Regions from separate parts of the Lentzea sp. NPDC005914 genome, predicted to be linked through region 1. Evidence: riboswitches for the same ligand, from Rfam matches in the RefSeq annotation. Region 1 holds a riboswitch; each other region holds the start of a gene.
What was found. A riboswitch is a leader RNA that binds a small molecule or an ion and turns the genes downstream of it on or off. The one in region 1 is predicted to bind cobalamin.
Positions count from the first base shown of each region.

Region 1 (7,645 bases):
CGCCTTCTCGTTGTCGGCGTAGGTCTGCGCGGTGGCGGTGAGGGCGGCGTCGATCTTGCCGAAGCCCTCGGTCATCTTGCCGAAGTGGCCGTGCAGGTCGCCGAGCAGCGCGTCGTACTGCTCGTACATGCCGAGCAGGTGCCCGAGCGCGCCCCAGCTGATCGCCGGGACGGACGCGGTGGTGGCCGCGTCGTTGAGCTTCGTGGAGCTGGCGGTCAGCGCGCCGACGTTCTTGGCGCACTGCACGAGCTCGGCCGGGTGCACGATGAAGTCGGTCACCAGCGATCGTCCCCGCGGTAGATGCTGCCGGTGTCACCGTCGTCGTCCACCGGGGGACGCGGTTGCGGGGAAGCGGGCTGACCGAAGATCTCCTGCTGGGTCTTCGCCACGCGTTCGGCGATCGCGATGTCGGTGTGGCTCTGCACGATCTCGGCCTGCTGACGCGCGGCGGCCGCGACGGCCTGCTGCAGCGTGGACATGACGGACTGCGAGAGCTGGGACGGCGACAGCTTCTTCGCGTCCTCGGTGAACCGGATCTCCTTGATGGAACCGGACAAACCCGCGACGACCGTGATCGAGCGGTCGGGGGACTGGACGCTGGCCTCGACTTCTCTGAGCTCCGTGCCCATCGCGTCGTAACCGGCGGCACGGGCATCGGCCGCACGGTTGGCCTGCTCGAAGAACTCGAGCTTCTGACGCATCTGTTCCAGCAACTCAGCGCTGTCGGCCATGCACCGAACGTACCAATGCCGCCTGGGCGGGGTGGCCGTACCCTCGGCCACCCCACTCAATCAGGCGACAATCAGCTGACAACGGCCTTCCGAGCGGTCCTGCGCGTGGCCGGGTCGACCAGCAGCCCGAACACCACGCCGAGACCGACGTAGAGCGTGGCCAGCTGGGCGAGCGAGCTGAGGCGGAACTGCCACAGCACGGTCACCGGCATGTCCGCGGGGATCGTGTCCGGCGGCGCGGGGAACGCCAGCAGCACCACCGCGACGGTCGCGACCACCGCGAGCAGCACCGCGGTGACGCGGACGGGCTGCGTCTGGGCCTGGAGCCGCTCGGCGAGCCAGCTCGCGCCCCAGACGATCACCAGGCCGGCCGCCACGACGCCGAGGTAGAGCGCGGTCCGGTAGTTCACCGTCTCCGGGTCGCCCACGGCGGGCGGGTTGGCCGGGTACTTGATCCACGGCAGCAGCGCGACGGCACCGAACACCGCGGCACCGAGCGCGAGGCTGCGGCTGAACGGCGGCCGGTCGGCGAACCACCGCTTCGACAGCGCGTAGGCCGTGGCGAACACGAGCCCGACCGCGATGCCGACGATGATCACGCCGAGCATGCCGCCCACGACCTGCGCGCCGCGGCTGACCAGCTCTTCCTCGCCGTGCGAGTGGCCTTCACCGGCAGCGGGCTCCCGAGCCTCTTCGACCGCGAGCGCGGCACGAATGGGGATCTCGGTCACCAGAAGTTGCACGAGCGCGGAGGCGACGCCGGCGATGGCGCCCGCCCCGATTCCGCGCAGCGCAAGAGACTTGTACGTCGTCATGTGCTTGATCCGCTCGCCGGCGGATCAGTGGCAGGGAACGCCGAGAGCGTGCCGGCCGTCGTGGAAGAACTCGTGCAGCATCTCGGAGCTCGCGCCGAGCGCGAGACCGTTCTCCTGCAGAACCAGGTAGGTGACGATCAGGCCGAGCAACGCGACTGCGAAGGCCCACTTGGGCACCTGAACTGCGGACAGATTTGCTGCGGGGCTCGTCATGACGGGCTCCTCCATACCTCGTGGAAGTCAACTCTCCTTGCGGCGCCGCAGCCGGTCTCCTGACTCCCGGATCAACGCTGTCCCCGCGTCTTCCCAGTCCCCTCGCGGGGACCAGTGACGTTCTCGGCGGGGATAACTTCCCGGTCACAGTGGCGAGGACCGCGCCGGATTCACACCGGCTTCCCGTCACTGCGGCGCGTGCACCGTAAGTTGAGTTGCCGGTTAAGCACAACCGGCCATAAGAGTTGTTGCGTTCCTCACTTCACGAGTGGACAGTCCCCGCACTTCCCACCAGCGGCGACGCGGTAGTAAAGACAACAGGACCGACGCCGGAACGTGACCTCGCCCGGGAAACTGAGGAATTCTCCCGCCTGTTCGAACGGTGGCGCGCTCATGAGCCGTTTGCCGCGTTCTTCCGCTTCCTCGGCCGTGAGCATGCGTGCGCGGACAACCATTTTGAGCGCACCCGCGATGTTCGACATCGCGTTGCCCCACAACAATCCGCGCGCCACCGGCGTGACGCCCTGGATCGCTTCCACCACGGGTTCGAGCGCCTCCGCGGCTCGCGGACCGAGCTGCGGCTGGTCGATGCGGACGCTCAGGCCGTTGGCCGGATGGTGTTGCCACCACAGGTTTTCCGGCCGGATGTCGATCGGGATGTCCGCCGCGGTGAGCGGGCTGAGCAGCCGGGCGGTGTAGCTGAGGAAGAACAGGCTCGCGGCGACGCGTGGTTCCTCTGCTTTGTACCGGGTCGCGATGGCGTCGACGGTGGTTTTGAGCGCAGGGCCCCGCAGAAGTGCTGTTCCGGGGAGCCAGCTCTCGTCCGGACGGCCCACGTCGAGAGCGAAGAAGGGGTTGATGCCGCGCACCCGGCGCAGTGCTTCCAGTACTTGGGCGAACTCCGACACGAAGTTCACGCTACTGGGTGTCCATGCAGGACAGATCACGTCCAGGGCGTGGGACAGATCTGACCGCGGTGTGGACCGGGGTGCGCGGGATGGGAGGATGTCACCCCGTGAAGACCTTCGACTCCCTGTTCGCCGAGCTGACCGAACGAGCCGCCACCAAGCCGGCGGGATCCGGCACCGTCGCAGCGCTCGAGGCCGGCGTCCATGCGCAGGGCAAGAAGGTCCTGGAGGAGGCGGGCGAGGTCTGGATCGCCGCCGAGTACGAGTCCGACGAGAAGCTCTCCGAAGAGATCTCGCAGCTGCTGTACCGCCTCCAGGTGCTCATGCTGGGCCGCGGCCTGACCCTCGAAGACGTCTACAAGTACCTCTGACGGAGACTTTCACATGCTGCGCGTTGCAGTCCCGAACAAGGGCGCGCTCGCCGAACGCGCCTCCGCCATGCTGACCGAGGCCGGTTACCGGCAGCGGCACGAGCCGCGCGACCTCACCGTGCTCGACCCGAACAACGACGTCGAGTTCTTCTTCCTGCGCCCCAAGGACATCGCGATCTACGTGGCGTCCGGCGACCTCGACCTCGGCATCACCGGCCGCGACCTCGCCGCCGACTCGGGCGCCGACGACAACGGCTCGTCGGTCGAGGAGCTCCTGGCGCTCGGCTTCGGCTCGTCGACCTTCCGCTACGCGGGGCCTCGCGGCACCGACTGGAAGGTGTCCGACCTCGAGGGCAAGCGCCTGGCCACCGCGTACCCGAGGCTGGTCGGCCGCGACCTCAAGGCTCGCGGCATCACCGCCCAGGTGATCCGCCTCGACGGCGCCGTGGAGATCTCGATCCAGCTCGGCGTGGCCGACCTGATCGCCGACGTCGTGGGCTCCGGCCGCACGTTGCGCCAGCACGACCTGGTGCCGTTCGGCGACGTGATCTGCGAGTCCGAGGCCGTGCTCGTGCACCGCTCGGGCTCCGACCTCACGGCCGCCAAGAAGCAGCTCACGGCCCGTCTGCAGGGCGTCGTGTTCGCGCAGCAGTACCTGATGCTCGACTACGACTGCCCGCGCACGCTCCTGGAACAGGCGGTCAGCCTGACGCCGGGCCTGGAGTCGCCGACCGTCGCGCCCCTGGCCGACGACAACTGGGTGGCCGTGCGGGCGATGGTGTCGCGCCGGGAAGCGAACCAGGTGATGGACGAGCTGGCCGCGATCGGCGCCAAGGCCGTGCTGGCGTCGGACATCAGGTTCTGCCGCCTGTGATCCTGGAGCACGCCGTCCTGGACGTGGTGCCGGGCCAGGAGACGGACTTCGAGTGGGCGTTCGGCGAGGCGCGGGAGCTGATCTCCGCCTCGCCGGGCTTCCTTGGCCTGGAGCTGCTCCGGTCGTTCGAGACGCCGTCGCGCTACCTGCTGCTGGTGCGCTGGGAGTCCGTCGAGGCGCACACCGTCGGCTTCCGGCAGGGGTCGTCGTACCCGCAGTGGTCCGCGCTGCTGCACAAGTTCTACTCGCCGTTCCCCGTGGTGGAGCACTACTCGAGCGCTCTGAGCACCTCGTCGTCCGTGGTCTGATCGAACCGGTCGTACCAGCGGCTGACGGCGCCGAAGTGCTTCGGCACGAGCAGGGCGACCACCGGTGTCCGGAAGGTGCGGATCGACTCCCTGGCGGCGACCGGGACCGCGAGGGTCAGGCTCCTCGGCTCGTGCTTCGCGACCCAGTGCAGCGCCGCCTTGGCCGTGACGCCGGTGGCGAGGCCGTCGTCGATGACGATGACGTCGCGGCCCGCGAGGGTCAGTGACGGCTTGTCCTTGCGGTACAGGGCAGTGCGCCGGGCCGCCTCCGCGCGTTCGGCATCGCAGGTCGCGGCCAGCTGGTGCTCGGTGAGGTTCAGGGCTCGGAGCACGCTCGGGTCGTAGATGGGCTCGCTGTCCGCCGTGACCGCGCCGACGCCGTACTCGGGGTGGCCGGGAGCGCCGATCTTGCGCGCCACCACGACGTCGAGCTCGGCGCCGAGCTTGGCCGCCACCTCTTTGGCCACCGGGACTCCGCCGCGGGGCAGGCCCAGCACCAGCGGGTCGTGCCAGGGGTCGTCCGCGAGTCGCGCGGCGAGGGCGCGGCCCGCCTCCTGCCGGTTCGCGAACCTCTTCACAGTCCGGTCGACGTTACGCCTGTCCCCGAGCGGGTAGCTGCCGCGCCGAAGTTTCTCCGCGTGGAATGTTTTGGCCCAATCGAGTGAACCTGGGGTCCGGATTGCGCTGATGCCCGGCTGAACGCCCCTGAGCGTCATGACAAGACACAACGGCGGTCGCGCCGGCCGCGGCGAGGCGGCGGTGCTGGTCAACGGAGTGCTCGCGGGCGTGGGCTCCCTCTACGTCCTGACAGGCTCGGTCGCTGTCACGGTCGGCGCGGCGGTGCTGGCAACCGGCCTGGCGGCGCTCTCGATCCTCGGCCGGCCGAACGGGTCGTGACGCGATGACGTTGTCGCGCGATCTCCTGGGTGAACCGGCACCCGACGCACGGAGACCGATGTCCGAGGACGAGCCCCCGGACCGGGAAGCGGACTTCCGTCGCTTCCACCGGCAGGAGTACCCCCTGATCATCGCCTTTCTGTGTCATCTCGGGTTCTCGCACCACATCGCGGACGAGGCGGCGTCCGAGGCGTTGGAGGAGCTCTACTGGTCGTGGTTCGACGTGTGCACCAGCCGGCGCATGTGGGTGCGCACCACCGCGAAACGCGTGGCTGTGCGCAAGGCGAAGGCCGAGCGGGGCGGGCCGCTCAACCGGTTGCTGGACAAAGGTTTCCGCCCACAGCTGGAACACGACGACTCCGGTCTCGGTGAGGTCGTCGAGCGGCACGGTGGCCTCGTGCGTGCCATCAACAGCCTGCCCACGAGCCAGCGCGAGGCGTTCGCGCTCCACGTGGACGGCTTCACCGCCAAGGAGATCGCGGCCGCTCTGGCCATCGCGGAACGCACCGTGCACCACCGCATCCAGCGCGCACGGACCACGTTGCGCGCCCTGGTTGCCTCTGGGGAGGAGAAGTGATGACCGATGACGAGTTCGACGAGATGCTGAAGGCACGGCACAACAGGTTCGTCGCCGATGTCGCCGCGGTGGTTCGGCGGTCACCTGAGCCTGCCGTGGTTTCGTCGCCTGTGGTGTCCAGGATCGCCGTGCTGTCGGCCGCGGTCAGGTCACGGCTGGATTCCGTGGCGAGCCGGGTGCCGGCTTTCGAGCCGATGAGCTCAGCGATGTGGATCGGCGTCACGCTCGCGCTACTGGGGGTGGTGCTCGCCGGAACCGGGCAGCCGGGTCCGTTGCGCGCGGATCTCCCGCAGATGGCATCGGCGCCGACGCCCTCTATTTCACTGACTGTCGATCCGCGCGCGGTTTCTCCGGGGCTGGCCCGGTACGGCGACCCGGAACTGGTGACGCGCGCCGAGATCATGTTCGCGGCCGACTCCCTGGAAATGTCCGGAAGCGGGAGGGTCACGCTGTGGGATGTCAGCGACAGCGTCCGGCAGGGCGACTGGGTCACCGTCGTCGGCCACACGGCCAGAGCCGGATCGGCGGACACCGCGGTCGAGTTCAGCCGCCGGCGTGCCGACTCGGTGCGGCTCGTGCTGATCAACTCCGGGGTGGCGGCCGAGCGGATCAGTGTCGCCGGCAGGGGCTATCAGTACGCCCACCCCGATGTCGATGCCGGTGACCGGCGAGTGGAGGTGGCGGTGTGGCGGAAGACGTGATCAGCCGCGCTCCCTCACGAACAGCGCCTGCGCCGTGGTTCCCACCGGACCTTCGACGTCGTGCACCACGCTCGTCGCGAGCCCGACCCCGTCCGGCCCGATCGTCGTCCGGGCGTCCAGGCCGACCCACTCGCCGACGGGCTGGCGGTGCAGGTGCACGGTCAGGTCGGTGTTGATGGCGTACCACTTGCGAATGTCCACACGCGACGAAACGCCGCTGGCCGAGTCGACCACCGAGAACAGTCGCTCCAGCGGCGTGGGCTCGAAGCCTTCCACCACGGCGACTCGCGGCCCCGCCCACACCTGCGCATCGCCTGGGGTGAAGATGCCGCCCGACACCGACAGCCACTCGACGGCGGCGAGGTAGCCGCCCGACCAGAAGTCCGGGATCTCCATCGGCACGGCCGAAGCGGGCGGTGCCATGGCCGCGACGGCGCCGCCCGCCACGGCTGTGGTGTCGGAGCCTACGATGTGCCACGCCCGCGCGGTGAGCACCACGCGGCCGTCGCAGGACAGCGAGGCCGACAGCAGTTCCACCGAGCGGCCGGGGCGTTCGACCGAAGTGGACACCGTCAGGTCGGCCACCGGTACCGGGCCGAGCACCTCGAACGTCACGCGGGAGAGCGTTGGACGTGAGGCGAGCAGCGCGCGCACGAGCAGTGCGGAGGGCGGGCCGAGGTGCTGGCTGTCCGGGCCCCACGGGCCGACGGTGTGCTGGGTGGAGCGGAAGACGTCGTCGCCCAGCGGCAGGTAGAAGGCGTCCATCAGTCGCGGTCCTGGAGGGGCTCGGTGTCGTCGGGCTCCGGCCAGCCGGGGTACGGGGGCGGGGTGCCGTCGAACGCCGGGCAGAACGCCTTGTGGTCGCAGTAGTCGCACAGGCGGCTCGGGGACGGGCGGAAGTCGCCGGTCGGGGCCGCGCGCATGATGGCCTGCCAGATGGCGTCGAGGGTGCGCTCGAAGCGGGAGAGTTCGGCCTCGTCGGGGGTGTAGGCGAGGGCCTGGCGGTCGGCCAGGTACATCAGGCGCAGCTGGCGGGGGACCACGCCGCGCAGCTTCCACAGCACCAGGGCGTAGAACTTCATCTGGAACAGGGCTTTGGCTTCGCCGACCTCGCGCGGGGCGGCGCCGGTCTTGTAGTCCACGACGCGGATCTCACCGGTCGGGGCCACGTCCACGCGGTCGATGTAGCCGCGCAGCAGGACTCCGGACGGGAGCTCGGACTCGACGAGGAGCTCGCGGGACTCCGGTTC
Region 1 covers NZ_JBEXVQ010000049.1:22,807-30,451, reverse strand. Annotated here, with positions in the region: gene ABZ345_RS42490 (hypothetical protein) at 1-279, opposite strand, end outside; gene ABZ345_RS42485 (YbaB/EbfC family nucleoid-associated protein) at 276-731, opposite strand; gene ABZ345_RS42480 (CbtA family protein) at 803-1,546, opposite strand; gene ABZ345_RS42475 (CbtB-domain containing protein) at 1,571-1,759, opposite strand; cobalamin riboswitch at 1,791-1,982, opposite strand; gene ABZ345_RS42470 ((2Fe-2S)-binding protein) at 2,017-2,667, opposite strand; gene ABZ345_RS42465 (phosphoribosyl-ATP diphosphatase) at 2,775-3,038, shown strand; gene hisG (ATP phosphoribosyltransferase) at 3,052-3,912, shown strand; gene ABZ345_RS42455 (antibiotic biosynthesis monooxygenase) at 3,909-4,220, shown strand; gene ABZ345_RS42450 (phosphoribosyltransferase family protein) at 4,181-4,798, opposite strand; gene ABZ345_RS42445 (hypothetical protein) at 4,935-5,117, shown strand; gene ABZ345_RS42440 (sigma factor-like helix-turn-helix DNA-binding protein) at 5,176-5,694, shown strand; gene ABZ345_RS42435 (OmpA family protein) at 5,694-6,395, shown strand; gene ABZ345_RS42430 (thioesterase family protein) at 6,396-7,163, opposite strand; gene ABZ345_RS42425 (PD-(D/E)XK nuclease family protein) at 7,160-7,645, opposite strand, start outside.

Region 2 (7,645 bases), on a different contig from region 1:
GTTCGCCAAGATCTGGCCGGGCCGCACCGACGAGTTCTCCACGAAGATGAACGACATCCCCAAGCTCGTCGCCTCGCGCTCGCTGACCGGTGTGGACGGTTGGCGCAACTCGTCGCTGGTCGGGGGCGATCTCGTGGCGCAGGTGCGCGGGCTCAAGGCGCACAAGGACGTCGTGGTCACCGGCAGCACCAGCGTGGTGCGGCAGCTGGCCGAAGCCGGTCTCGTCGACGAGTACCGCCTGATGGTGTTCCCAACCGTGCTCGGTACCGGGCAACGACTTTTCGCCGGCCGGATGTCCGATTTGCACCTGGTCTCGCTGGAACGCAAGGGAAGTGCCGCACTCCTGCGCTACCGCACCGCTCCTCGGTGACGCGAGGTGTAGGGGGTTCCCTCATGCTTCCGCCGGTCCGGAGCGCAAGGCTGAGCCGGGGCACGAAACTGCCCCGGCGGCGAACCGAACTTCAAGGACGGCAATGAGAACAGCAATCCGTGTGCTCTGCGCGGCGGGCATCCTCGCGGCGCTCACACCCGGCGGCATCGCGCACGCCGAACCGGCGGGCACGACCCCCGTCAACGCTCCGGCGGACGGCCCGTCGCTCTCGGCCGACGGCCGCTACGTGGCGTTCTGGTCCTCGGCGAGCGACCTCGTGGCGGGCGACACCAACCGCGTGTCCGACGTGTTCGTGCGCGACCGGCAGACCGGGGAGACCACCAGGGTCAGCGTCGACTCCGCGGGCGTTCAGGGCGACAACGTCAGCCGCAACCCGTCGATCTCGGCGGACGGCCGCTACGTCGCGTTCGAGTCGTTCGCGACGAACCTGGTGGCCGAGGACACCCTGGGCCACTGGGACGTCTTCGTGCACGACCGGCAGACCGGGGCGACCACGAGGATCAGCCGCGGCCGTTACGAGCGGGAGGCCGAGAGCGACAGCCTCAATCCGTCGATCTCCGCCGACGGCCGGTTCGTCGCGTTCGACTCGCTGGCGTCGAACCTGATCTACCGCGACTGGAACAACTACCGCGACGTCTTCGTCCACGACCGGACTGACGGGAGGATCACCAAGGCCAGCATGGAGACCAACGGCTTCGAGAGCAACGGGCCCAGCCAGAAGCCCTCGATCTCGGCCGACGGCCGTTACGTCGCCTTCGAGTCCAACGCGACGAACCTCGCGGTGTGGTCCGACAACAACCGCGTGTCCGACGTGTTCGTGCGCGACCAGGAGACCGGCCGCACCAACCGCGTCAGCGTCTCCAGCGCCAACCTCGAGGGCGACTCGGTGAGCTGGCAGCCGTCGATCTCGGCCGACGGGCGTTACGTCGTCTACACGTCCAACGCGTCGAACCTGGTGCCCGGCGACAGTTCTCCCGGCGGTGACGTCGACATCGACGTGTTCCGATTCGACCGGCAGACCAAGAAGACCACCCAGGTGAACCTCGGCCCGGACGGCACGAGCACCAGCGGCACGCCCGTGCACCGCCCGGTGATCTCGGCCGACGGCCGGTTCGTCGCGTTCCAGTCCGGCGAGTGGGACCTGGTCCCCGGCGACACCAACGGCAGCTGGGACGTCTTCCGGCGCGACATGGTGACCACGACCACGACCAGGGTCAGCGTCGCCTCCGCGGGGGAGGAGGCCAACAGCCAGAGCGGAACGCCCGCGATCTCGGCCGACGGACGCCACGTCGCGTTCACGAGCTACGCGACCAACCTCGGCGGAAGTCCCACACTGGTCGCCAACCTCTACGTGCGCGACCTCGGCGACTGAGCGGACGCCCACACCCCGGCCAGCGCCGCCCGGCCGGAGACCCCGGCCTTCGCGTAGATCCGTCCCAGGTGGACCTCGACGGTCCTGGGACTCAGGTGCAGTCGCAGGCCGATGTCCCGGTTGGTCAGACCGTCCGCGACGAGCGCGGCGATCTCCACCTCGCGGGCGGTCAGGTCGAAGCGGTTCGTCTCGGCGCGGCGGGGACGGCGTGCGTTCATGCGCCGTTCCTCCCGCGCCAACTGGGGCAGGAACAGCCGCGCGTCGCAGCGGGTGAACACCGTGCGGGCGGCCACGAAGTGCTCACGGGCCAACTCGATCTCGTCGCTGCCGCCGAACGCGGTGGCGGCGAGCAGGTGTGCCCGGCCCGCCTCCACGGCCACCCCGAGCCGGGTGAACGTGCCGGCGGCGGCGACCGCGAACGGTGCGGCCGCCGCCGGATCCGTTGGGAGAGTGGCGATCGCGCGGGCCAGCTCGGCCATCGCGGTGCGCAGCGGCACCCCGAGCGCTGTGGCCGCGTCCTCAGCGCGGTCCGCCCACCCGGTGGCGTCCCGGCCGATCGCGACCTCGGCCTCGGCGAGCAGCTGGTAGGTCAACGGTCGGGTGAGCGGGTCCACCGCGGGCAGTTCGGGTCCGCCACCGGTGCTCAGCAACACCTCGACGCAGCCGTGCGGATCGCCGTTGTGCACCAGCGCCTGGGCCAGCATCGCCTCGGCCTGACCGCTGCGCCACGTGTTCGAGGCGACGGAGTGGTCGTCGATGGCCACAGCCCGTTCGCCCAGGCGCACCGCCTCGGCCGGGTCCCCGCGCAACGCCGTGATCCAGCAGCCGAAGGTCAGCACCGTGACGCGGAGCTCGTCGCTGTCGGTCAGCTCGGCCGTCTCCATGCCGTCCTCGAAGCAGTTCGCCGCCTCCGCCAGCTCGCCGACGTAGGCGTGCACCATCCCGCGGATCGCGGTCAGCACTGCGATCGCGTGCGTCTGTCCACTCGCGCGGGCGAGCCGCAGACCTCGGCCGACATGCCTGCCCGCCGCCGTGAGCCGGTCGGCGGAGGCTTCGGCCCAGCCCAGCCAGAAGACCGCGTCGATGTCGCGGACCAGGTCGCCGTCCGGCAGCCCGTCGACGAGCGCCGCCGCCTCGTCCAGCCGGTCCGCCCGCAGGTCGACGAGGGTCGCGACCGACAGCGCCATGGCCAGCAGGGTGGGATCCCCTGCGTCCCGTGCGGCCGTGATCACCTCGGTGATTTCGTCACGGCCTGGTGCACGCTCCCGTTCGACGCTGCGGCCCGCGAGGAGCGCGACCTGCAGCACCGCCGCCGAATGAGCATCCGTGTCCGCGATCCGCCGCCACTCGCCGCGCAGCATCGCCGTGGCCTCGGTGTAGCGCCCGAGGAGCCGTTCCACGGTCGCGCAGGCCCGCACCGTCCGCGCCCGTGCGGCCGTCAGTTCGACCGGCAGGAGCCGCAGCACCTCGTGCATCGTCTCGCTGGCCTGCCGCAGATCTCCCGTGGCACCGAGTGCCTGGGCCAGCCGCCCGAGCAGGAGAAGTCGTTGCGGCGTGGCCGACTCCGCGTCGGGGAGCAACCTGATGGCCGCCCGCAGGAAGTGCGCCGCCGTCGCGGGCGTGGAGTGCATCGTCGCCTCGGCTGCCTCGCCGAGCACCGCGACGGCGTCGAGATCGCCTCGGGCGGCGGACCGCTCCACGTGCCGGGCGAACTCGGCGGGAGGCGCCCCACGGCGTCGCAACGCCGCCGCTGCCCTGCCGTGTGCCTGGAGCCGCCAGCCCGGACCCGCGTCCTGGTAGGCGACGCTGCGCACGAGCGGGTGGCGGTAGCGGAACCGGCCGGTGGCGACGTCCAGCCGCACCAGGTCGCGGTCGGCGAGCCGGTCGAGATCGGTGAGCACCGACTCCGGTGCCAGCGTCGCGGTTTCGGCGAGAGAGCCGGCGTCGAAGTCGTCCCCGACGACCGCGGCCGCATGGGCGACGACCCGTTCCCGCGGCGTCAACGCGGCCAGTTCGGCGGCGAGCACCGCGTGGACGGCGACCGGCAGGCCGTTCGCGTCGGCCCGTACCAGCGCCTCCAGGTAGAAAGGATTTCCCGCGCCCGCCCGGTGGATCTCCTCGCGCCGGGACCGGCCGAGCTCGGCGGGCAGGAGCAGGTCGGCGTCCGCCAGAGCCAGCGGCGCGAGCTCCAGCAGTTCGGCCACACCGTCGGCCGCGGCGCGCGACAACGCGTGCCACAGGCGGGACGAGGTCTGCCGGGATCTGCTCGCCAGCGCGAGGAGCAGCCGCCCCCGTGGTGGGTGCCGCAGCAGGAAGTCGAGCAGTTCCACCGAACCCTCGTCCGCCCAGTGCAGGTCGTCGAGCACGAGCACCAGCCCGCACGGTTCGACGAGCAACTCCAGCAGTGCGCGGACGGCCCTGTGCAACCGGTACCGCTCCGCGTCCACCAGGTCCGCCGGGCCGTCCGCGGGGATCGCGGGGAAGATCGTCGCGAGCAACCCGAGCCGTTCGGGACCGAGCACGGCGAGCCTGTCCGGTTCCAGCCGCGCGAGGTGGTCGTCGAGTGCGGTGACGAACACCCCGAACGGCACGTGCGACTCGAACTCCGCCGCGCGTGCGCCGCGGACCGTCCACCCCGTCGCGAGCGTCGTCAGTTCCGCCAGCAGCCTGCTCTTGCCGATTCCCGGTTCACCGGTGACCACGACGCACCGGGCGCCGTCCGCTGCCAGCAGTCTGCGCAGGACGGCGAGCTCTCGCGCCCGGCCGGGTAACTCAGCCATACCTGGGTGGACCTGCCTTCCGGTCGCCGGCCGGAACCTCGCTGCCGAGGCTCGGGTTAGCATGCGTGGGTCGTGCGTGGGGGAAGTCCGGTCGAAGTCCGGCGCTGACCCGCAACGGTAGGCCCTCCGGCGAGAGGGCGAGCCCGAATACCCGCACACGGCAGACCAAAGCAACTCTCCTGCCGTGGACTGCGGGAAGGGAACAAGTGATCGGGAAGATCAGCGCGCTCGTCGGCGTGCTCGCCGTCAGCGTTGTCGCGGGCGTTTCGCTCGGCCCCGTCAGCATCCCGTTCGGCCAGACCGCCGAACTGCTGCACGCCGCCATCACCGGCGGGGTGATCTCCGCCGCCGACGCCGGGCAGTACCACATCGTCTGGGACATCCGGCTGCCTCGCGTGCTGCTGGCCGCGGTCGTCGGCGCGGGCCTCGCCACCGTGGGCGTGGCGATGCAGGCGATGGTGCGCAACGCGCTCGCGGACCCGTACGTGCTCGGCATCTCGTCGGGCGCCAGCGTGGGTGCGATCGCGGTCGCCACGCTCGGGGTGCTGCCCTCGCTCGGCGTGTACGCGATGTCGGTCGGCGCGTTCACGACGGCGCTGGGTGCGAGCGTGCTCGTCTACCTCACCGCGCGCACGAACCGGGGCCTCGCGCCGCTCAAGCTGGTGCTGACCGGCACCGCGCTCGGCTACGGGTTCTCCGCGATCGCGATGCTCCTCGTCTTCCAGGCACCGCGGGGAGACGCCTCCCGCGCCGCGATGCTGTGGCTGCTCGGCAGTCTCGGTGGCGCGAGCTGGCAGTCGTTGCCGGTAGCGGCGTTCGTCACCGCGGGCGGCATCGTCCATCTGCTGACGAAGGCCCGGCCGCTCAACGCGCTCGCGATGGGCGACGAGACCGCGACCACGCTCGGGGTGCCGGTGCAACGCCTGCGCACGCACCTGTTCCTGGTCACCGCGGCCATGACCGGCGTGCTGGTGGCGGTCAGCGGCGCGGTCGGGTTCGTCGGGCTGATGTTGCCGCACCTCACGCGCATGGTCGTGGGAGCCGATCACCGCAAGGTGCTGCCGCTGGTGCCGCTCGCGGGTGCCAGCTTCCTGGTCTGGGTCGACGTCGCCGCGCGCATGCTGGCGGCGCCCGAAGAGCTTCCGCTGGGCGTGATCACGGCCGCGCTCGGCGTGCCCTGCTTCGTGTTCCTCATGCGCCGCAAGGCCTACGTCTTCGGGGGACGCTGATGCTGGTCGAGCTCGACGGCCTGACCGTCAAGGGCATCGTCGACGACATCAGTCTCCGCGCCGAGAACGAGGTCGCCGGCATCATCGGCCCCAACGGCAGCGGCAAGTCGACGACGCTGCGCTGCGTGTACCGGGCGTTGAAGCCCACCTCCGGTGCCGTGCTCGTCGACGGCGAGAACGTCCACAAGCGACAGAACCTCGCCGTGGACCTCGCCGCGCTCACCCAGGAGTCGCAGGTCGAGTTCGACTTCACGGTCGCCGAGGTCGTGGAGATGGGCAGGCTGCCGCACGAGCGCGATCCCGCGAAGGACGCGCGGGTCTGCGCCGAGGCACTGGCCACAGTGGACGCGGCTCATCTCGCGGCCAGGAGCTTCCTGACCCTGTCCGGTGGCGAGCGGCAGCGCGTGCTCATCGCTCGCGCGCTCGCTCAGGAACCGAACGTGCTCGTGCTCGACGAGCCGACGAACCACCTCGACATCCGCCACCAGCTCGACGTGCTGCGGCTGGCCCGCACGCTGGGCAGGACCGTTCTGACCGTGCTGCACGACCTCAACCTCGCCGCGTCCTACTGCGACCGGCTGTACGTGCTCGACGAGGGACGGCTCGTGGCGGGCGGCACCCCGCACGACGTGCTCACGCCGGAGCTGATCGCCAAGGTCTTCCACGTCACCGCGCACGTGGTTCCCCATCCCACCACGGGAGTGCCCCAGCTCCTGTTCGACCAGGAGGTCACCCCTTGAGAATCGCACTCGCCACGGCAGCGCTGCTGCTCGTCTCCGGCTGCGGTGCCACGGTCGCGCAGGACACCTCCGCGTCCGACCCGGTGACGGTGAAGAACTGCGGCCAGTACGTCACCTACGACAAGGTGCCGTCCAAAGTGGTCACCAACGACACCGGCATCACCGAGCTGATGTTCGCGCTGGGCCTCAGGGACCGGATGGCCGGGTACGTGGTCGACGGCATCGACACCGTCGACGTCCGCACGTCACCGTGGAAGACGGACTTCGAGAGCGCGAAGCACCTGTCCGACAAGATCTCCAAGGAGGTCGTGCAGGGCGCGAACGCCGATCTCGTCCTCGCCGGCTGGAACTACGGCTTCAGCGAGAGCACCGGCTTCACCCCGGACGCGTTGAAGCAGATCGGAATCCCGACGTACCAGCTGACCGAGGCGTGCCGCAACGGCACCGGCAAGCAGCGCGGCATCATGCCCGCGCTCGACGCGTTGTACACGGACCTGCGCAACCTCGGGAAGATCTTCCGGGTCGAGGCGAAGGCCGAGGAGCTCATCAGGTCCTACGAGGCTCAGATCGAGAACGCGGGCAAGCTGATGGCCGGCAGGCCGCGGCCCAACGTGTTCCTCTACGACAGCGGCCAGGACCAGCCGTTCACGTCCGGGAAGAACGCGGCGCCGCAGGACGTGATCTCCAAGGCCGGCGGCGACAACATCTTCGCCGACCTCGACGACAGCTGGGCCACGGTGAACTGGGAGACGGTCGTGCAGCGCGACCCGGACGTCGTGCTGATCGTGGACTACGCGGACGGGCAGGCGAACACGCCCGCGCAGAAGCAGGCGTTCCTGGAGGGCTTCGCGGGCCTCGCGAACTCGCCCGCGATCAGGAACAAGCGGTTCTTCGCGCTTCCATACGCCGCACTGGTGGAGTCGCCGCGCAACCCGGCGTCGATCGAGGCGTTCGCGAAGTACCTGTCACAGGCGTGAATCCAGTACTGAGAGGCGTGCGCCAGTACTCACCGTGACCAGATAGTGGGAGATTTCCTCCCGGCGCTTGGTACGCCGTGCTGAGCTGTGGCAGCATCCGCGTCATGGTTCAGCACGTCGCCATCATTATTGACGAGCGCGTCGGGTAGTTGCCGC
Region 2 covers NZ_JBEXVQ010000006.1:312,856-320,500, reverse strand. Annotated here, with positions in the region: gene ABZ345_RS11380 (dihydrofolate reductase family protein) at 1-370, shown strand, start outside; gene ABZ345_RS11375 (hypothetical protein) at 474-1,763, shown strand; gene ABZ345_RS11370 (LuxR family transcriptional regulator) at 1,739-4,543, opposite strand; cobalamin riboswitch at 4,594-4,717, shown strand; gene ABZ345_RS11365 (iron ABC transporter permease) at 4,750-5,772, shown strand; gene ABZ345_RS11360 (ABC transporter ATP-binding protein) at 5,772-6,512, shown strand; gene ABZ345_RS11355 (ABC transporter substrate-binding protein) at 6,509-7,489, shown strand.
Region 2: another riboswitch for cobalamin. It lies ahead of ABZ345_RS11365 (iron ABC transporter permease); the one in region 1 lies ahead of ABZ345_RS42475 (CbtB-domain containing protein).

Region 3 (7,645 bases), on a different contig from region 1:
TGGCCGGTCTCCCACGCGAGCCGCGACGGGATGGCCTTCGGGTCGACCGAGTAGAAGTTCCGGCCGGTCGGCAGCACGTTCACCAAGCCGCGCAACGGCGAACCCGACGGGCCGGCCGGGATGTACCCGCCGTCCAACGCGTGCAGCACGTTCGTCATCTCGTCCGTGGTGCGGGCGAGCCTGGGCACGACCTCGACGGCCGCGAACTCCAGGATCTTCTGCACGTCAACAGAGTCGTGCAGGGTCTTCGCGACCTCACGGTTCCAGCCCGCGTCCTCCATCGCCTGGACGAGCGCGCGAGCCTGTTCCTCAACGGCGTCAACGTCTTCGCGCGTGGTGGTCGTGAGCCCGAGCGCCTCCCGCAGGCCCGGCAGCGCGGCGACCTGACCGCCCCACATCTGCCGCGCCTGCAGCATCGCGAGCACGAGGTTGACCCGCACCGACCCGGTCGGCGCCTCGCCGAGGATGTGCAGGCCGTCGCGGATCTGCACGTCCTTGACCTCGCACAGCCACCCGTCGACGTGCAGGATGAACTCGTCGAACTCGGCCTCGTGCGGCCGGTCCTCCAAGCCCAGGTCGTGGTCGAGCTTCGCGGCCTGGATCAACGTCCAGATCTGCGCGCGGATCGCCGGCAGCTTCGCCGGGTCCATCGCGGAGATGTTGCCGTACTCGTCGAGCAACTGCTCCAGCCGCGCGATGTCGCCGTAGCTGTCCGCGCGGGCCATCGGCGGCACCAGGTGGTCGACCAACGTCGCGTGCGCGCGCCGCTTGGCCTGCGTGCCTTCGCCCGGGTCGTTGACGAGGAACGGGTACACCAGCGGCAGATCGCCGAGCGCCGCGTCCGTGCCGCACGACGCCGACATGCCGACGGTCTTGCCGGGCAACCACTCCAGGTTGCCGTGCTTGCCGACGTGCACCACCGCGTCCGCGCCGAACGACGACTCGATCCACCGGTATGCCGCGAGATAGTGGTGCGACGGCGGCAGGTCCGGGTCGTGGTAGATCGCGATGGGGTTCTCGCCGAACCCGCGCGGCGGCTGCACGATCACGACGACGTTGCCCGACTCCAGCGCCGCCAGCACGATCTCGCCGTCCTTGGACTTCGAGTGGTCGACGAACAACGAGCCGGGCGCCTCGCCCCAGTGCTCCTGCATCGACTCGCGGAAGTCGTCCGGCAGCGTCTCGTAGAACTCGCGGTAGTCCGCCGCGGCGATGCGCACGGGGTTGCTCTCGAACTGCTCCTGCGTCAGCCAGTCCGCGTCCTGGCCGCCGGCCGCGATCAACGCGTGGATCAACGCGTCGCCGTCCTGCTCCTGCACGCCCGGCAGCTCGTCGCCGATGTCGTAGCCGTGGTCTTCCATGGCTTTGAGCAGCCGGACCGTGGACGCGGGGGTGTCGAGGCCGACCGCGTTGCCGATCCTCGAGTGTTTGGTCGGGTAGGCCGACAGCATCACCGCGATCTTGCGGTCCTTGGTGGGGATGTGGCGCAGCTTCCCGTGCCGGACCGCGATTCCGGCGACCCGCAGCGCGCGTTCGGGATCCGCCACGTAGACGGTGAGCCCGTCCTCGTCGATCTCCTTGAACGAGAACGGAACCGTGATGATCCGCCCGTCGAACTCGGGGATCGCCACCTGCGTCGCGGTGTCCAACGGGGACAGTCCGTCGTCGTTCTCGTCCCACGACTCACGGCTCGACGTCAGGCACAACCCCTGCAGGATCGGCACGTCCAGCGCCGCCAGGGCCCCGACGTCCCACGCGTCGTCGTCCCCACCAGCGGACGCCTTCGCGGGGTTCGTGCCACCCGCTGCCAGCACCGTGACGATCAGCGCGTCGGCCTTCCCGAGCGTCTCCAGCAGCTCAGGTTCCGCCGTGCGCAACGACGAGCAGTAGACCGGCAGCGGTTTCCCGCCCTTGGCCTCGATCGCGTCGCACAACGCGTGCACGAACGCCGTGTTCCCCGCGACGTGATGCGCCCGGTAGTAGAGCACCGCGACGGTCGGGCCTTGTGCGCTGCCTTCCCGCTCCAGCACACCCCAGGTGGGCGTGGCTGCGGGCGGCGCGAACCCGTGCCCGGTCAGCAGAATCGTGTCTTCGAGGAACTTGTGCAGCTCGGCGAGATTCGCGGGCCCACCGTGCGCGAGGTAGAGGTGCGCCTCGGCACACACCCCGCCGGGCACCGTCGACAGCTCCATCAGCGCGGCGTCCGGTTGCTGCTCACCGCCCAGCACCACCACGGGCAACCCGCTGGCCAGCAGCCAGTCGAGCCCTTCCTCCCACATCCGGCGCCCACCCAGAATGCGCACCACCACGAGGCTGACCCCGTCGATCAACGCGGGCAGGTCGTCGGCCGTGAGCCGCGCGGGGTTGCCGAGGCGGTACTCGGCTCCACTCGCCCGAGCCGACAGCAGGTCGGTGTCAGAGGTCGACAGCAGCAGGATCACGCAGGCTCCATCCCTCGTGGGGTCCTCGCCCCAGGTTGCGGGTGACAGGCGAAGCGGAGTTCCTGACTCCCAGCGTCCGCTGGTCACAGTGGCGGGACCGCGCCGGACTCACACCGGCTTCCTCCTGCGCTTCGTCGTTCGGGCTCACCCTAACCGGCGGGTTACAGTCCGACCTATGCGTAGTCACCCGGATGCCTGCCCCGGCGCCGTCGAGCTGCACGCCGCGGCCGACGGCGGCCTCGCGCGCATCCGGGTTCCGGGCGGCACGCTTTCGGCAGCGCAGTGGGACGTGATCCGGGTTGCTTCGATGGATCTCGGCGACGGCACGCTGGAACTCACTTCGCGCGCGAACCTCCAGATCAGAGGCCTCGCGGACGGCGTCGAACTAGGTGCGCGCCTACGTGCGGCGGGCCTGCTGCCCTCGGACACCCACGAACGCATCCGCAACATCATCGCCGCGCCCCTGGAGGACAACCAGCCGCTGGTAGACGCCCTGGACGCCGCCCTGTGCGCGGACCAGGAACTGGCTGGTCTGCCAGGCCGTTTCCTGGTGACGGTCGGAGCGCCGGTCAGCGGCCTCGGGGGCGACTTCGGGCTGGTAGCAGGCACGGCCGGCACTTCTGCCCCGACCGCCCTCCTGCTCGCCGGCCGCGACACCGGCATCCGCGTCGACGACCCCGTTGACGCGCTCCTGACCGCCGCACGCCTGTTCCAGCAGCTGCGCGGCCCCGCCTGGCGCCTGTCCGAAGTGGACGACGGTGTGCGAAAGATCACCGAGCACTTCGGCACCGCCGACGCCCCGCGCATCACCCCGGCTGTGACGCCTGTCGCACCTTCGCCGACCACCCCTGGCGTGCCGCTGGGTCGCCTCGACGCGCACCTGCTCCCCGGCGTTCCGGTCCGGCTGACCCCGTGGCGTGGCTTGGTCGTGCCCGCTGGCACCGACACGACGGGCCTGATCACCGACCCAGCGTCCCCCTGGCACGGCGTGAGCGCTTGTGCCGGCCGCCCCGGTTGCGCCAAGTCGTTGTCCGACGTCCGTGCCGATGCGCGCGCTTGGGTTGAGGCGTCACACGACACAAACGCTTCACACCACACACACGCGCCCGGCCGGGTACCCCCAGTTTCAATTCTAGGCAGCGGGTCTGACAGTCCCGGCAGGTCCGACAGTCGCGGCACGTCCGAACGTCCCGGCACGTCCGACAGTCACGGCACGTCCGACAGTCGCGGCAGGTCCGAACGTCCCGGCAGGTCAGACACTCCCGGCGCGGTTCACTGGTCGGGCTGTGGGCGCCGATGCGGCCGCCCGGCGGGCGATGTGATCGAGTTCGTCGCGACCGGCGACGGCTACGAGGAGATCAGGTGACGGAGTACATCAAGGACGGCGCGGAGATCTACCGCCGGTCCTTCGCCACTATTCGCGCGGAATCGGACCTCACCAGGTTCCCCGAGGACGTCGCGAAAGTCGTCGTCCGCATGATCCACGCGTGCGGCATGACCGATCTCCCGAACGACGTCGCCTTCTCCCCCAACGTCGTCCGCGACGCCCGCGAAGCACTGCGCAGTGGTGCCCCGATCCTGTGCGACGCCAACATGGTCGCGTCCGGCGTCACCCGCCGCCGTCTGCCCAAGGACAACGAAGTCCTGTGCTACCTCCAGGACCCGCGCACCCCGGACCTCGCCAAGACCATCGGCAACACCCGCAGCGCAGCCGCCTTGGAACTCCTCCAAGACCGCTTCGAAGGTGCCGTCATCGCCGTCGGCAACGCCCCCACGGCGCTGTTCCACCTGATCGACCTGATCGCCAAGGGCGCCCCGCGACCGGCCGCCGTCCTGGGCATCCCGGTGGGCTTCATCGGCGCGGCGGAGTCCAAGGAAGCTTTGGCCGCAACGGACCTGGAGCACCTCGTGGTGCACGGCCGGCGCGGCGGCAGCGCCATGACGGCGGCGGCCATCAACGCGATCGCGAGCGAGGAAGAATGACGGGCAAGCTCTACGGCGTCGGACTGGGTCCTGGCGACCCGGAACTCGTGACGGTCAAGGCCGCACGACTCATCGGAGAAGCCGACGTGGTCGCCTTCCACAGCGCCCGCCACGGCCGCAGCGTCGCGAAAACCATTGCGGAGCCCTACTTTCGCGAAGGCCAGATCCTCGAACAGCTCATCTACCCGGTGACGACCGAGGACACGGACGACTACCAGGGCGAGATCGACCAGTTCTACGAGGAGGCGGCCGCACGACTCGCCGCGCACCTCGACGCAGGCCGCGACGTGGTCGTCCTCGCCGCGGGCGACCCGTTCTTCTACGGCTCCTACATGCACATGCACAAACGCCTGGCCGACCGCTACGAATGGGAAGTCGTCCCGGGCGTGACGTCAGTCAGCGGCGCCAGTGCCGTCCTCGGCACCCCGCTGGTGGAACGCGACGAGGTCCTCACGATCCTCCCCGGCACCCTCCCCTCGGCCGAGCTCGCCGCCCGGCTCGCCGACACCGACTCGGCCGCGATTCTCAAGCTGGGCCGCACCTTCGGCAACGTCAAGCAGGCCCTGCACGACGCCGGCCGCCTCGACAACGCCTGGTACGTCGAGCGAGCCACCACAGGTCGTCAGAAAACCTCGCCCCTGGCCGAGGTCGACCCCGACTCGGTCCCGTACTTCTCCCTGGCCCTGCTCCCCAGCCACTCCAAGCCCGCACGCGCCAAGGGCGAAGTCGTCGTCATCGGCCTCGGCCCCGGCAAGAGCGGCTGGCTCACCCCGGAAGCGCGCCAGGAGATCGAAGCCGCGGACGACCTCGTCGGCTACACCACCTACCTCGGCCGCGTCCCGGACCGGCCCGGCCAGACCAAGCACGCCTCGCACAACCAGGTCGAGTCGGAACGAGCGGCGTTCGCCCTCGACCTGGCGCGCAAGGGCAAGCGGGTGGCCGTCATCTCCTCCGGCGACCCCGGCGTGTTCGCCATGGCCACCGCAGTGCTGGAAGTGGCCGCGGAAACCCAGGACGTGCCGGTCAAGGTCATCCCTGGCGTCACCGCGGCGAACGCCGTGGCGGCCAAGGCAGGTGCCCCGCTCGGCCACGACTACGCGGTGATCTCGTTGAGCGACAGGCTCAAGCCGTGGGACGTCATCGAAGAACGCCTGACCGCCACCGCCAAGGCAGACCTCGTGATCGCCATCTACAACCCGGCGTCCAAGGCCCGCACCCACCAGGTCCAGGAGATGCGCGACCTGCTCCTCAAGCATCGCGCGCCGGAAACCCCGGTGGTCGTCGGCCGGGATGTCGGCGGCCCCGAGGAAGAGATCCGCATCGGAACGCTCGGCGCGCTCGACCCGGACACGATCGACATGCGCTGCCTGCTGATCATCGGCTCGTCGCAGACCATCGTGACGGACGCGGGCGTGGTCTTCACGCCCCGGCGGTATCCAACCAGCTGACCGCCTCGTCGACGGTCGCCACCGTCGAAGCGGGCGGTAGCGGCGGTCGACGTACGATCACCACCGGAATCCCGAGCTGCTGTGCTGCTTCGAGCTTCGCCGACGTCATCGACCCACCGCTGTCCTTGGTGACCAGCACGTCGATCGACCGCGACCGCATCAGCGAGAGCTCACCGTCCACAGTGAACGGACCGCGCGACAGCAGCACCTCGATCCGGTGCGGCATGGGCGGTTCCGGCGGCTCGACCATCCGGGCGAGAAACCACTGCGGACACGAGGCGAACTCCGCGAGATCCTGGCGCCCGGTGGTCAGAAACACCCGTGAGCCAGGCAGATCCCGCGCCGCATCGGCAACGCTGTCGACCCACCGCCAGCCCTCGACAGCCGCGAACCCAGGCCGCCGCAGAATCAGAAACGGCACCCCGACCTGCGTGCAGGCTTCGAAAGCATTGGCCGTGATCTGCCGCGCGAACGGATGCGTGGCATCGACAACAGCGTGAATGTCGTTGTCCTGCAACCACGAAGCCAGCCCGGCGACCCCGCCGAACCCGCCGACCCGGACCTCACCGACCGGAAGCCGGGGCGAACTCACCCTCCCCGCCAGCGAAGAGATCGCGGGAACGCGGGCAGCCAGCTCGCGCGCTTCCCCCGTCCCTCCCAGAATCAGGATCATCGAACGCGCGTGGCCGAGTACAGGTGGCTGTCCGGGAACTGCGTGGCCCCCAGCGTCCGTCCCACGATGATCACCGCGGTCCGCTTGATCCCGGCCGCCTCGACCTGGGCGGCGATGTCGTCCAACGTCCCGCGCAACACGACCTCGTCCGCACGGGACGCATAGGCCACCACCGCGACAGGACAGTCCAGCCCGTAGTTCGGCACCAACTCCGCGACCACGTCGGAAATTCGCTGCACAGCCAGGTGCAGCACCAGAGTCGCGTGACTGCGACCCAGCGTGTCCAGGTCCTCACCGTCAGGCATCGGGGTGGCCCGCTGCGACGTACGGGTCAGGATCACCGTCTGTCCCACGCCGGGCACAGTCAGTTCCCGCTGCAACGACGCCGCCGCGGCCGCGAACGCCGGCACCCCCGGCGTCACGGAGTACTCGATCCCCAACGCGTCCAGCCGGCGCATCTGCTCGGCCATGGCGCTGAACACCGCCGGATCCCCGGAATGCAACCGGGCCACGTCCAAACCGGCCTCGGAAGCCGCGGCCAGCTCGGCCACGATCTCGTCCAGCGTCAGCGAGGCGGTGTCGACCTTCCGCGCCCCGGCAGGACAGAAGTCCAGCAGCTCGACCGGGACCAACGCCCCGGCGTACAGGCACACCGGCGAGGACTCGATGAGCGAACGCCCCCGCACGGTGATCAGATCATCGGCCCCGGGACCAGCGCCGATGAAGTGCACCGTCACTTGACCACGCTCCAGGTCGTCACCGGCATGTGCGGCCGCCACGCGGTGAACTTCCCCACCGACGACCCCCGGTTCACCGCGATCCGCACCAGGTCACCGCCGAGCCGGGCGTACCACTGCGCCACCACGGCCTCGGACTCCAGCGTCACGGCGTTCACCACCAGCCGCCCACCGGCGCCCAGTGCGTCCCAGCAGGTCTGCATGACACCGGGAACCGTCAGCCCGCCACCGATGAAGATCGCGTCGGGCTTCTCCAGCCCCTCCAGCACGACAGGGGCCCGTCCAATGTGGACCTCGACCCCCGGCACACCCAACGACGCAGCGTTACGCACGATTCGCTCTGCGCGCACGGCATCCTGCTCC
Region 3 covers NZ_JBEXVQ010000040.1:38,588-46,232, reverse strand. Annotated here, with positions in the region: gene cobN (cobaltochelatase subunit CobN) at 1-2,441, opposite strand, end outside; cobalamin riboswitch at 2,476-2,608, opposite strand; gene ABZ345_RS39040 (hypothetical protein) at 2,617-3,807, shown strand; gene ABZ345_RS39035 (precorrin-8X methylmutase) at 3,804-4,424, shown strand; gene ABZ345_RS39030 (precorrin-2 C(20)-methyltransferase) at 4,421-5,872, shown strand; gene ABZ345_RS39025 (cobalt-precorrin-6A reductase) at 5,844-6,545, opposite strand; gene cobM (precorrin-4 C(11)-methyltransferase) at 6,542-7,282, opposite strand; gene cbiE (precorrin-6y C5,15-methyltransferase (decarboxylating) subunit CbiE) at 7,279-7,645, opposite strand, start outside.
Region 3: another riboswitch for cobalamin. It lies ahead of cobN (cobaltochelatase subunit CobN); the one in region 1 lies ahead of ABZ345_RS42475 (CbtB-domain containing protein).